DNA from 2 places in the Sediminicoccus sp. KRV36 genome. Region 2 is predicted to be linked to the other one. Evidence: predicted binding sites of a transcription regulator. Region 2 holds the regulator's gene; the other holds the start of a gene.
The links. The regulator HrcA, encoded in region 2, represses chaperone genes, less so after heat shock. The targets are predictions, from matches to a motif close to GTTNGCACTCNCNNNNNGNGAGTGCNAAC.
Positions count from the first base shown of each region.

Region 1: groES (co-chaperone GroES) is a predicted target of HrcA. The motif match lies at 4,706-4,734, and genes of this name have one in related genera.

Region 1 is NZ_CP085081.1:562,634-569,407, forward strand. It holds gene LHU95_RS02670 (ABC transporter permease) at 1-152, shown strand, start outside; gene LHU95_RS02675 (ABC transporter ATP-binding protein) at 149-1,126, shown strand; gene LHU95_RS02680 (oligopeptide/dipeptide ABC transporter ATP-binding protein) at 1,126-2,118, shown strand; gene LHU95_RS02685 (hypothetical protein) at 2,120-2,791, shown strand; gene LHU95_RS02690 (MFS transporter) at 2,788-3,957, shown strand; gene LHU95_RS02695 (usg protein) at 4,213-4,500, opposite strand; gene groES (co-chaperone GroES) at 4,793-5,107, shown strand; gene groL (chaperonin GroEL) at 5,209-6,774, shown strand, end outside.
Region 2 is NZ_CP085081.1:4,395,177-4,401,950, forward strand. It holds gene LHU95_RS20950 (hypothetical protein) at 1-139, opposite strand, end outside; gene metK (methionine adenosyltransferase) at 410-1,597, shown strand; gene LHU95_RS20960 (tRNA (guanine(46)-N(7))-methyltransferase TrmB) at 1,758-2,447, shown strand; gene LHU95_RS20965 (nucleotide exchange factor GrpE) at 2,578-3,135, opposite strand; gene hrcA (heat-inducible transcriptional repressor HrcA) at 3,167-4,231, opposite strand; tRNA gene LHU95_RS20975 (tRNA-Arg) at 4,353-4,426, opposite strand; gene LHU95_RS20980 (ATP-dependent DNA helicase) at 4,503-6,774, shown strand, end outside.

The DNA.
Region 1 (6,774 bases), 1.1 Mb from region 2:
GGCTGCTGATCGCCAATGGCTACGAGTACATGCTGAGCGGGAAATACTGGATCAGCTTCTATCCGGGTATCGCGCTGCTGGTGACCATCGTCAGCATCAATCTGATGGGCGATCATCTGCGGGACGTGTTGAACCCGAGGTTGAAGAAGTGAGCGCCACGCTGGAAGTCCGCAATCTGCGGACGCATTTCTTCACCCGCGCCGGCGTCGTGAAGGCGGTGGATGGCGTCAGCTTCACCGTGGGGCGCGGCAAGGTGATGGGCCTGGTCGGGGAGTCCGGCTCGGGCAAGACGGTCACGGGATTTTCCATCATTGGCCTGGTGGATGCACCCGGCCGGGTGGTGGAGGGGGAAATCCTCTACCAGGGCCGCAATCTCGCCCGGCTGAGCGAGGAGGAGATGCGCAGCCTGCGCGGCAACCGCATCGCCATGATCTTCCAGGACCCGATGATGACGCTGAACCCGGTGCTCCGGGTGGATACCCAGATGATCGAGACGGTGCTGGCGCATGACAAGGTCAGCAAGGACGAAGCCCGCCAGCGGGCGCGCGACGCGCTCGGCATGGTCGGCATCCCATCGCCCGATGAACGGCTGAAATCCTATCCGCATCAATTCTCGGGCGGCATGCGCCAGCGCGTGGCCATCGCCATCGCGCTGCTGCACCGGCCGGAACTCATCATCGCGGATGAACCCACCACGGCGCTGGACGTCACCATCCAGGGGCAAATCCTGGCGGAGGTGCAGAAGCTCGCCGCCAATACCGGCACCAGCCTGATCTGGATCACGCATGATCTCTCCGTCGTCGCGGGTTTGGCGGATGACATCGCCGTGATGTATGCGGGCCGCGTGGTCGAGGACGGCCCGGTTTCCGAGGTGCTGGACCGGCCGCTGCATCCCTATACCCACGGGCTGATCGGCTCCGTCCCCAGCCGCAACAAGCGCGGCGAGCCGCTGCGGCAGATTCCCGGCATGACGCCCTCCCTCCTGAACCTCCCCGTGGGCTGCGCCTTCCGTGCCCGCTGCCCGCGCGCGGACGAGGCCTGCCGCGCGGAACAGACGCTGGAGGAATTGCTGCCCGGCCGCCACGCGCGCTGCGTGCATCCGCATCGTGATGAGGTGCCGGCCTGATGGACACGCCGATCATCGAGCTGCGCAACATCACGAAGCGCTTCGAGAAGAAGCTCGACTTCGCCGGCAAGATCGCCAAGCGGCTGGGGGCTCCCATCCGCGAGGAAATCGTCCATGCCGTGGACGGCGTGAACCTCTCCATCCGCAAGGGCGAGGTGGTGGGGCTGGTGGGCGAATCCGGCTGCGGCAAATCCACGCTGGGCCGTGTGGTCGCCGGCATCCTGCCGCCCTCCGAAGGCACTGTCCTGTGGCGCGGGACGGATGTGAACGCGCTGACCGGGGCCGCGAAGAAAGAGGCGCAGCTGCGCGCCCAGATGATCTTCCAGGACCCTTACGCCTCGCTCAATCCGCGCATGAAGGTACAGGATATCGTGGGCGAGGCGCCGCTGGTGCATGGCATCACCACGCGCTCCGGCTTCGATGAATATGTGGATGAGCAGATCCGCCGCGCCGGCCTCGATCCCGCCTTCAAGAAGCGCTACCCGCATCAATTCTCGGGCGGCCAGCGCCAGCGCATTGGCATCGCCCGCGCACTGGCGGTGAAGCCGGAATTCCTGGTCTGCGACGAGGCGGTGGCGGCACTCGACGTCTCCATCCAGGCGCAGATCCTCAACCTCTTCATGCAGCTGCGCGCCGAGCTCGATCTCACCTATCTCTTCATCAGCCATGATCTGGGCGTGGTGGAGCATCTGAGCGACCGCGTGGTGATCATGTATCTCGGCCGCGTGGTGGAACAGGCGCCGAGCGAGGAGGTCTTTGCCCGCGCTAACCATCCCTACACCGCCTCGCTGCTCTCCGCCGTGCCGCGGATCGAGGCGCGCAAGCGGGTCTTCGCCGTGGTGCAGGGTGAAATTCCCTCCCCGCTCAATCCGCCCAGCGGCTGCCATTTCCACCCGCGCTGCCCGCATGCGATGCCGCGCTGCGGGGCCGAGGTTCCGAAGCTGCGCGAAATCGCGCCCGGGCATTTCTCGGCATGCCACCTGAACGGGTGAGATGCGCGCGGCCTTGCCCCGCCGCTGGTTCTGCGCAGCCGCGCTGGCCGGCTGCGCGCATGAGCCACCCGCCGCGCCGCCCGGCACGATGATCCCGCCCTATTTCGCGCAGTGGGAATCGCCGGAGCTGGTCGAGGCTTTCCTGAACGGGCGCGACGCCGCGACCGACCCGCGCTGGGCCGAATCCGGCGCGGCGGACGCCGCCGAATATGCCCGCTGGGCCGAGCATCTCTGCGGCATGGCCTGCCTGCGCATGGCCATGGCCGCGCGTGGCGAAAGCCTGACCATCCATGATCTGCGCCGCGCCGTGCAGCCGCTGGGCGGGTATGTCGAGGAACCGGGTGGCTTCATCCGGGGGCTGATCTATGCGGGCGCGGTGCGCTGGCTGAATGACCGCGGCATCGCCGCGCGCATCGTGCTGGACGAGCCCATGCCCGCCCTTGGCCGGGGCGAATTCTACATCGCGTCCGTCCATGCCGCGATCCGCACGCCGGAGGTGGAGCCGCCGCGCAAGGGCGGCCACCTGGTGCTGGTCTTCGGCGCGGATGAGGCCGGGCGCTGGCGTTTCCACAACCCCTCGGGCATCGGCGTGGCGCAACAGCGTGACGTGCGGCTCTCGCCCGCGGCCTTCTCGCGCTTTCACGCGGATCGGGGCATCCTCATCCCGTTGTGAACCGCATCTCCGATCGCGCGCTGACCCTTGGCACCGCCCTGACCCAGACCATCGGCTGGGGCACGCTGTTCATTCCATTCGCCTTGATGGTCCAGCCGATGGAGGCCGAGCTCGGCTGGAGCCGGGCAGAAATCAATGGCGCCTTCACCCTGGGCATCCTCATGTCCGGCATCCTGGCGATTCCCGTGGGGCGCTGGGTGGACCGGCATGGCGGGCGCGCGCCCCTGGCCTGGGGCAGCGTGCTGGGCAGCGCCCTGCTGGCCGGTTGGGCGGTGATGGACCAGCTGTGGATGTTCTACCTGCTCTGGTTCGGGCTGGGCATCGCCCATGCCACAGCGCTCTGGGGGCCGGCCATGGCGGTGGTGGTCGCGCTGGCGCGGCAGCCGATGCGCGTCATCACCGCCATCACCTTCATCACGGGTTTCGCCGGAACCATCTTCATCCCGCTGGTGGCCGCCCTGATTTCAGTGATGGGCTGGCGGGGGGCGCTCTGGGCGCTGGCCGGGCTGCAATTGCTGCCGGCCCTGGTGGCCTGGTGGCAATTCGCGGGCGCCGCGCCGGCCATGCCCCCCCAACGCAACCGCGGCGAGGACGCCTTCGCGCGCACGCTGCGCCGCCCGGCCTTCTGGGGCCTGGCACTCTGCTTTGCCGCGCATGCCTTCATCGGCGTCGGGCTCGGCGCGCATCTGGTTCCCCTGCTGCGCGAGGCCGGGCTGCCCGAGGGCAGCGTGATCCTGCTGGTGGCGCTGCATGGCCCGCTGCAGGTGGCGGCGCGTGCCGGGCTCTATGTGGCGGGCGGCCGGGCCTCGATGCGCTGGGTCGGCATGGGGGCGATGCTGCTGCTGCCGCTCGCGCTGCTCTGGCTCGCGGGCGCCCCGGCGACCTTCATCTGGCTGCTGCCCTTCGTGCTGTTCTGGGCCGTGGCGGATGGCTTGCTGACCATTGTCCGCGCGGCGGGGACGGCGGAAATCCTGGGGCGGGATGGCTATGGGGCGGTGACCGGCGCGCTCAGCCTGATCGCGGTTCTGCCGCGCACCCTGGGGCCGATCACGCTGGCGCTGATCTGGCAGGCGAATGGCGGCTACGGGGCAATTCCCTGGTTGCTGGCGGGTGTGGGGTTGCTGGGCGCGGCGAGCTTTTCCCTGGCATTGCGGGATCGCGACTAGGAGCCGCGCGGCCAAAGGGGTGGGTGGCGCGCGCGAGAGGGGCCTCCGGCGGCTGGGGCCATTGGCCCCAGACCCCTTTCGTAGGCAAGCCATGATCAAATCATTGTGACATAACCCATGTAAATGGGGTCTGGGGCCCGCGGCCCTAGCCGCCGGAGGCCCCTTTGTTGGACTGTCACCCGCCTCGTATCGGAACCGGTTCAGCTTCAATGGGCGTCCGGCGAGGTGCCCGCGCCTGCAGCCTTGGCCGGCCGCTCAGTGCAGCAGGAACACGCCGTTGGAATAGCGCAGCTCGGCCGGCTTGATGAGCGAGGCGCTGGCCACGCGCACGGAATGCAGCGCGCCCTCGATCTCGCGCTTCCAGAAGTCCAGGAAGCGGGTCAGCTCCGGGAAGGCGGGTGCCAGGTCATGTTTTTGCCAGACGAAGCTTTGCAGAAGTGCCGGATGATCGGGCAGGTGGTACAGGATCTCCGCCGTGGTCAGCCGCCAGTCCTTCATGTGCTGGGCGGGTTGGCGGATCATGGGGTTCAAGACATCCAGCATCAAGCAGCCTCCTTGGGGTCAATGAAGCCCGCGGAACCGGCTGATCCTCCTGCCGGCCCGTCGCGCGGGCTGGTCGTCTGTCGTCAGGCTGACATGATCGGAAGGGGCTTCGCCAGAAAAATCGTCAGTGATTTCAGGTCATTGGCACTCGCACTCAGAGAGTGCTGCCATTTGCCTTGACTCTCTCCGGGCCCCCGCCTAGGTAGCTGGCACTCCTCGCCAGTGAGTGCCAACAGGCAGCACGCGCGGGGAGGTTCCCATTGCCTGCTCAGACCAGGAGGAAAGAACCCACATGAAGTTCCGCCCCTTGCACGACCGCGTCCTCGTCCGCCGCATCACGGCCGAAGAGAAGACCGCCGGCGGCATCATCATCCCCGACACCGCCAAGGAGAAGCCCCAGGAGGGTGAAGTCCTGGCCGTCGGCGCCGGCACCATCAATGACAAGGGTGAAGTCCGCCCGCTGGACGTGAAGGCGGGTGACCGCATCCTCTTCGGCAAGTGGTCCGGCACCGAGGTCAAGATCGACGGCGAAGAGCTGCTGATCATGAAGGAATCCGACGTGATGGGCATCGTCGAGGCTCCGGCCGCGGCGAAGAAGGCGGCGTGATCCTGAGCGGGATGCGTCAAGGCGAAATCGCTGAAAACGCCGAATCCCGCTCACTTCCGGCTCCTCTCCATCCGCTCTCCACAACATATTGAGGTGATATAATGGCTGCCAAAGACGTTAAATTCGGCGCTTCCGCGCGTGAGCGCATGATCCGTGGCGTGGACATCCTGGCCGACGCCGTGAAGGTGACGCTGGGCCCCAAGGGCCGCAACGTGGTGATCGACAAGTCCTTCGGCGCTCCGCGCATCACGAAGGACGGTGTGACGGTCGCCAAGGAAATCGAGCTGGCCGACAAGTTCGAGAACATGGGTGCGCAGATGGTGCGCGAAGTGGCCTCGAAGACCAACGACACGGCCGGTGACGGCACGACCACCGCGACGGTGCTGGCCCAGGCCATCATCCGCGAGGGTGCCAAGGCTGTCGCCGCCGGCATGAACCCGATGGATCTGAAGCGCGGCATCGATAAGGCCGTGAAGCAGATCGTCGAGGAACTCGAAGCCAAGACGAAGAAGATCACGACCTCGGCCGAAGTCGCGCAGGTTGGCACGCTTTCCGCCAATGGCGAGACCGAGATCGGCGAGATGATCGCTTCCGCCATGGAGCGCGTCGGCAATGAGGGCGTGATCACGGTTGAGGAAGCCAAGAGCATCCAGACCGAGCTCGACGTCGTCGAGGGCATGCAGTTCGACCGCGGCTATGTCTCCCCGTATTTCATCACGAATGCGGAGAAGATGATCGCGGAGATGGATCAGCCCTACATCCTGATCTTCGAGAAGAAGCTCTCTCAGCTCCAGCCGATGCTGCCGCTGCTCGAGGCCGTGGTGCAGAGCGGCCGTCCGCTCGTCATCATCGCCGAGGACGTGGAAGGCGAGGCTCTGGCGACACTCGTGGTCAACAAGCTGCGTGGCGGCCTGAAGATCGCGGCCGTGAAGGCGCCTGGCTTCGGTGATCGCCGCAAGGCGATGCTGGAAGACATCGCGATCCTGACCGGTGGCGAGCTGATCAGCGAAGATCTCGGCATCAAGCTCGAGACCGTCACGCTGGCGATGCTCGGCAAGGCCAAGACCATCCGGATCGAGAAGGAAAACACCACCATCGTTGATGGCGCTGGTGACAAGTCCGCGATCCAGGGCCGTTGCGAGCAGATCAAGGCGCAGATCGAGGAGACCACCTCGGACTACGACCGTGAGAAGCTGCAGGAGCGCCTGGCGAAGCTCGCCGGTGGTGTGGCCGTCATCCGCGTCGGTGGCAGCACCGAAGTGGAAGTGAAGGAGCGCAAGGACCGCGTGGACGACGCGCTGCACGCGACGCGCGCCGCCGTTCAGGAAGGCATTGTTCCGGGTGGTGGCACCGCGCTGCTGCGCGCCAGCACCAACCTGCACACGCTGAAGGGCCTGAACTCCGACGAGCAGGTCGGCATCGAGATCGTCCGCAAGGCCATCCAGGCCCCGGCGAAGCAGATTGCCGCCAATGCCGGCAAGGACGGCGCCGTGGTTGCGGGCGAAGTGCTCCGCAGCGACGTCTGGGAGTTCGGCTACGACGCGCAGCTCGACCAGTACAAGAACCTGGTCGAGGCCGGCATCATCGACCCGACCAAGGTTGTGCGTACCGCGCTGCAGGATGCGGCTTCGGTGGCCTCGCTGCTGATCACCACGGAAGCGATGGTG
Region 2 (6,774 bases):
GCGTTTCGATGGTGATGCCGCGGCCGCCCACATTGAGCTCAACCCCGCTGCGGTTCTGATCCATATAGAGCCAGTAGCCGCCAACGCCGAGCACGACGCCCAGGATGCCGACCAGGGCAATGATTGAATTTCTGCTCATGTTTCTCGATCCGAATTCCGGCCCTATGCCGGGAATGCCGTTGAAACGTCCGGGAAGCCCAATGGTTCCAGCAACACGCAACAAATTTTGGCGGCCGAGCCTGCGAGCGCGGGGTCCGAATACGGGTCGGGTGTATTGACCCATCCCCATCACGCTGCCAAACACCCCCCGCCCGCATGCGGTGGGCCAGCCTGACCGGGGTCTCCGGTCGCCCACCGGGCTGATTCCTCGACGAATCACTCCACCAGCGACAAGAGGCCGAACCAAGCCATGCGCGATAAGGGCGAATACCTTTTCACTTCGGAAAGCGTTTCCGAAGGCCACCCCGACAAGGTTGCGGATCGCATCAGCGACACCGTGCTGGACACCTTCCTCGAGCAGGATCCCTATGCGCGCGTCGCGTGCGAGACCCTGGTCACCACGAACCGCGTCGTCATCGCGGGCGAGGTGCGCGGCCCGGCCTCGATCACGCCCGAACTTCTGATGCATCGCGCAAGGCTGGCGATCCAGGATATCGGCTATGAGCAGGAAGGCTTCCATTGGCAGCATGCCAAGGTGGAATGCCATCTGCACGCCCAGTCCGCGCATATCGCCCAGGGCGTTGATGCGGCCGGCAACAAGGATGAAGGCGCCGGCGACCAGGGCATCATGTTCGGTTATGCCTGCACCGAAACGCCCGACCTCATGCCCGCCCCGCTGTATTACGCGCACCTGATCCTGCGCCGCATCAGCGAGCTGCGCCGCAGCAACGACATCTCGGTGAAGGGCCTGCTGCCCGACGCCAAGAGCCAGGTCACGCTGCGCTACATTGACGGCAAGCCCGTCGGCGTCACCTCGGTCGTCGTCTCTACCCAGCATGAGGAAGGCCTGGACCAGGCCCAGATCAAGGCGATGGTGAAGCCCTTGATCGAGAGCTCGCTGCCCGCCGGCTGGATGTGCGCGGATAACGAACTCTACATCAACCCGACCGGCACCTTCGTGATCGGCGGCCCCGATGGCGATTGCGGCCTGACCGGGCGCAAGATCATCGTGGACACCTATGGCGGTGCGGCCCCGCATGGCGGCGGCGCCTTCTCCGGCAAGGACCCGACCAAGGTGGACCGCTCGGCCGCCTATGCCGCGCGCTATGTGGCGAAGAACGTCGTCGCCGCCGGCCTGGCCGACAAGTGCACCATCCAGGTCAGCTACGCCATCGGCGTCGCGAAGCCGCTCTCGGTGTATTTCGACCTGCACGGCACGGGGCATGATGTGGATGAGGTGAAGCTGGCCAAGGTGGTTCAGGAGTTGATGAACCTCTCGCCCCGCGGCATCCGCGAGCATCTGCACCTGAACCGGGCGATCTATGTGCCGACCTCCAGCTATGGCCATTTCGGCCGGACGCCGGATGACGAGAAGGGCACCTTCACCTGGGAAAAGACGGATCTCGTGCCGGCTCTCAAGAGCGCCTTCGGCCGCTGATCCACGCCTGAACGACAAAGGGGGCGGCTTCCGTGCAGGAGGCCGCCTTTTTTTGTACCGATAGCTCGGGGCTCCGCCCCTTCGATCCAACCACAAGGGGCGGAGCCCCTTGGACCCCGGCAAAGGGCTCGCCCTTTGCAATCCATGCGCAAGGTCCCGGATGAGCGACGAGGATGATTGGCCGGAAGGCATTCCGCATCGGCTCTATGGGCGGCGGCGGGGCAAGAAGCTGCGCCCTCGGCAGGAACGCCTGCTGAGCGAGGCACTTCCGCGCATCCGCTATACCGATCTCGGCTTTGCGGCAGGGGCCGATGCGCTGTGGTTCGAAGTGGGCTTTGGCGGCGGGGAACACACGTTGGCGCAGATGCAGGCCAACCCCGACACCGCCATCATCGCCAGCGAGGTTTACGAGCACGGCCTCTGCTCCCTGCTGACGGAAATCATCCCCGATGGTGCCGAGGCCACGGCGCCGCTGCCGCCCCGCCTGCGCCTCTGGCCCGCCGATGCGCGGGAATTGCTGCTGGCCCTGCCGGAAGCCAGCCTGGACCGCTTGTTCCTGATGTTCCCCGATCCCTGGCCCAAGACGCGCCACGCCAAGCGCCGCTTCGTCCATCCCGAGATGGTCCCCATCGTCGCGCGCGCGCTCAAGCCTGGCGGCATCTGGCGCGTGGCCAGCGATGACCCGACCTACCAGGCCTGGGTGCGTGAGGTCTTTGCCGGGCAGGCGATATTCACGGGGCCCCCGCCCGCGGAAACCCGCCCGGAAGGCTGGCCCCCCACCCGCTACGAAGCGAAGGCCTTCGCGGCAGGACGCAGCCCGCTTTACTGGGAATGGCGGCGCGGAAGCTAGGGTATCATCCGTTCGAACAGATCAGGCAGCACGAACATCACGGGCCCGAGGGCTGTGCGGCAACAGCACGGCACCAAACTCCACCTGGTCATCAGGGCGGGTAGCGCCCTCGGTGGGCGCCAACCACGGCTCAGCCCGGCTGGCCCGCAACCACCACCATGGCCGGCTTCAGCAGGCGGCCATTCAGCGTCCAGGCACTGGTCCAGGCCTGGATCACCGTGCCTGGCGCGACACCTTCGGGCGCGGGGGCTTCGCTCATCGCCTGGTGCAATTCGGGGTCGAAGGCTTGGCCCTCGGCGGGCTTGCGATGCACGCCATGGACTTCCAGGCGTTGCAGCAGAAACCGCTCCACCCCCTCGAAGCCGCCACGCATCTTGCCGATGATCTCGGGCTCGTCCTCGGCGGCCTTGGGCAGGAGGTCTATGCCGCGGCGCAGGTTTTCCGCCACTTCCGTCATGTCGGCGGCGAATTTCTGCACGGCGTAGTTGCGCGCCTTTTCCGCCTCGTCCTTGCCGCGATGACGGACATTCTGCACCTCCGCCTCGGCGCGCAGCCAACGGTCCTTCATCTCGGCCAGTTCGGCTTCGAGGGTGGCGATGCGCTCCTCCGGCGTGGGCTCGGCGGCGGGCGGCATATCGGGGGTTTCCGGCGCGGTTTCGGCCGGGGATGGGGTCTGGGGATCGTTCATGGGGCTCAGGTAGGCGCGCGGCCGCGAAGGATCAACCCAGCAGGCGGCCAATCACGCGCGCGGTGTAGTCCACCACCGGGATCACCCGACCATAATTGATCCGCGACGGGCCGATCACGCCAATGGCGCCGACGATCTTCTCCTGCGCATTACGGAAGGGCGCCACCACGACGGAGAGCCCGGCCGTGGAAAACAGCCCGCTCTCGGCGCCGATGAAGATCTGCACGCCCTCCCCCCGCTGGGCGAGTTCCAGCAGCTTCAGCGTGGTTTCCTGCGCCTCCAGCCGCTCGAACAAGGCCTGGATTTCATGGACGCGGGTCAGATTCTCCATGTTCTCAAGCAGCCGCGCCTGGCCGCGCAGGATGAGCGAACCGCTGCCCCCGCCGGCCCAGGTTGCCATGCCGGCCTCCACCACCTGCGTCGTCAGCGCATCGAGCGCGGTGCGGTTGGCGGCGATCTCCTGCGTCACGCTGGCGCGCGTCTCGTCCAGTGTGCGGTCGGAGAGGCGGGCATTCAGGTAATTCCCCGCCTGGATCAGCGCAGAGGGCGGCAGCCCGGCCGGCACCTCGATCACCCGGTTCTCGACCCGCCCATCGCCCTGCACCAGCACGACCAGCGCGCGGCCCGGGCCCAGCGGCACGAATTCGATGTGACGCAGCGGCGCCTCGCCCTTGGGGGCCACCACAAGGCCGGCCGCGCCGGCGAGGCCCGAGAGCATCTGCCCCGCCTCGGCCAGGGTTTCCTGCAGGGAACGGCCGTGTGCGGCGCAGCGGGCGGTGATCTCCGCGCGCTCCTCCTCGCCCAGATCGCCGAATTCGAGCAGGCCGTCCACGAAGAGCCGCAAGCCCTGCTGCGTCGGCAGCCGGCCGGCGCTGGTATGCGGGGCGTAGAGCAGCCCGGCTTCCTCCAGATCCGCCATCACATTGCGGATCGAAGCCGGCGAGAGGTTCAGGGGCAGCCGGCGTGAGAGCGTGCGGCTCCCCACCGGCTCGCCCGTGGCGACATAGACTTCCACCAGCTCGCGCAAGACGGCGGTGGAGCGGGGATCGAGCGCGCTTGTGGCGATGCTCGGCACCGCGAAGAGGGGTGGCTTCATGGGGGTGTACATCGCAGGTGAGAGCTTGGGTATGCGGGGGGGATTGGTCAAGTTTTGTGAATTGGACCGCCGTGCGGACGCCGCAAAGCCCATGGCTTCGGCGCGCGGGCGTGGGCAAAAATGTCCCCGGCGGGATTCGAACCCACGGCCCCCAGATTAGGAATCTGGTGCTCTATCCTGCTGAGCTACGGAGACGCGCCTTTCACATAACACAAGCCCCATCGCCCCGCGAAGTCTGGCCTTCATCCGGCCCCGGCCCCAGATTGCCGCCATGACATCGCCGATTCGCCCGCGCCTGCTGCTGCCCGAGGCCCCGGCTCTGGTCGCCTCCCATGGCCGCGCCACCCTGCTCACCCCCGATGGCGAGGTGCTGACGCTGACCGGCGCCCGCATCGCCGAGGCCCTCGCGGAATACCCGCCGCCGCTCCTGGTGCATGCCCCTGCCACCGCCAGGCGGCTGGACCTGCCGCGCTTCCTCGATGCGTTTGACCTGCTGGAGCTGTTCGCCTTCGCCCTTCCCGCCCGCAGCGCGCCACCCACGCCGCGCGGCCTGGCCCTGATGCTCGATCTGCCACCCCCCGAGGATGATGAGGCGGCGGCCGCCCTCTTGCCGGAAATCGCCTCGCGCCTGCTGCGCGCCCTGGCGGATGAAGCCCGCGCCCCCTCCGGCAAGGAAGCCGCGGGCATGGCCGCACAGCTGGCCGGGGCCGCGCAATGGCCCTGGGTGCCCAGCGTGCTCGCGGCCCTCGGCCTGCCCGATGCCAAGCCCGACCGCAACGCCTTCAAGACCTGGCGCCGCCTGCCCGATTGGGAGGAGACCGCGGCCCCGCCGCCACCGGCCAGCCATGCCGTCAGCGGCGCCGATTCCCGCCGCCGCCTGGCCGAGATGCTGGGCAGCGGGGCCGAGCAACGCCCGCAGCAGGCCGATTTCGCTTCCGCCGCCGCCGGCGCCTTTGCCCCGCGCGAGGCGGAAGGCTCACCCCACATGATCCTGGCCGAGGCCGGCACCGGCACCGGCAAGACGCTGGGCTACATCGCACCGGCCAGCCTCTGGGCCGAGCGCAACGGCGCCCCGGTCTGGATCAGCACCTATACCCGCAACCTGCAGCGCCAGATTGACCAGGAGCTGATGCAGCTCTTTCCCGATCCGGAGGAGCGGCGCGCGCGCGTGGCCGTGCGCAAGGGGCGCGAGAACTACCTCTGCCTGCTGAACCTGGAGGAAGCCCTCGGCCAATCCGGCCTGCGCCAGATGGCGCTGCCCCTGGCGCTGGTCTCGCGCTGGGCGGGCGCGACGCGGGATGGCGATCTGCAAGGCGGCGATTTCCCGGGGTGGACGCAGGAGCTGTTCCAGCCCGGCGCCCTGCTGGGCCTGGCCGACCGCCGGGGCGAATGCATCCGCTCAGCCTGCACGCAATACAGGAAATGCTTCGTCGAACACTCGATCCGCCGCGCCCGCACGGCCAGGCTCGTCATCGCCAATCATGCGCTGGTGATGGTTCAGGCGGCCCTGGGCGGCGGCGAGGACGGCAAGCCCACGCGCTATGTCTTCGACGAGGGCCATCATCTGTTCGATGCGGCCGACAGCGCCTTCTCCTCGGCCCTGACCGGGGTGGAGGCGGCCGAGCTGCGCCGCTGGCTGCTGGGGGCGGAGGGTGGCCGCTCCCGCGCCAAGGGCCTGCGCGCGCGCATCCAGGACCTCGCCGGCGACATCCCGCAATTGATCGCCCCCATGGAGGAGGCGCTGCACGCCGCCCGCTGCCTGCCGGGGGGCGGCTGGTATGCCCGGCTGGGCGATGCGGCCATCCCCGCCGATGCCAACGCGACCGAGATGTTCCTTCATGCCGCGCGCAGCCAGATCCTGGCCCGCGCGCCGGAGGATGATGGCATCTACACGCTCGAAGTGGACCTCCATCCCGTCAACGACGCCGTGGCCGAGGCCGGCGCCGCGCTGGCCGTGGCCCTGCACGCGCTGGAACAGCCACTGACGCGCCTGCGCAACGCCCTGGCCGAAAAGCTGGAAAGCACGGAAGGCGAGGAGGAGGCTGAGGTGGGCGAGCGCATCCGGCTGGAGACGGCCATGCGCGGCATCGAACGCCGCGCCCTGATCCCCCTCGGCGCCTGGCGCGGCATGCTGGCGCAACTGGCCACCGCCCAGGCCGAGCCCGGGACGCGGCCCGTCATGGTGGATTGGCTGCAGCTGGACCGCCGCGAGGGGCGCGACACGGATGCCGGGCTGCACCGCCATTGGCTGGACCCGACCATCCCCTTCGCGCAAGTGGTGGCGGCCCCCGCGCATGGCTTGCTCATCACCTCGGCCACACTCACCGATGCCGCCAAGCGCGATGATCCCGAAGCCGCCTGGCGCGAGGCGGAATCCCGCACGGGTGCGGCGCATCTGCCGCTGCCCGCGATCCGCGCGGCCCTGCCCTCGCCCTTCGACTATGCGGCGAATACGCGGACCTTCATCATCACCGATGTGGATGCCCGGCAATCGGGCCCCATCGCCAGCGCCATGCAGCAGCTCTTCCTCGCATCAGGCGGCG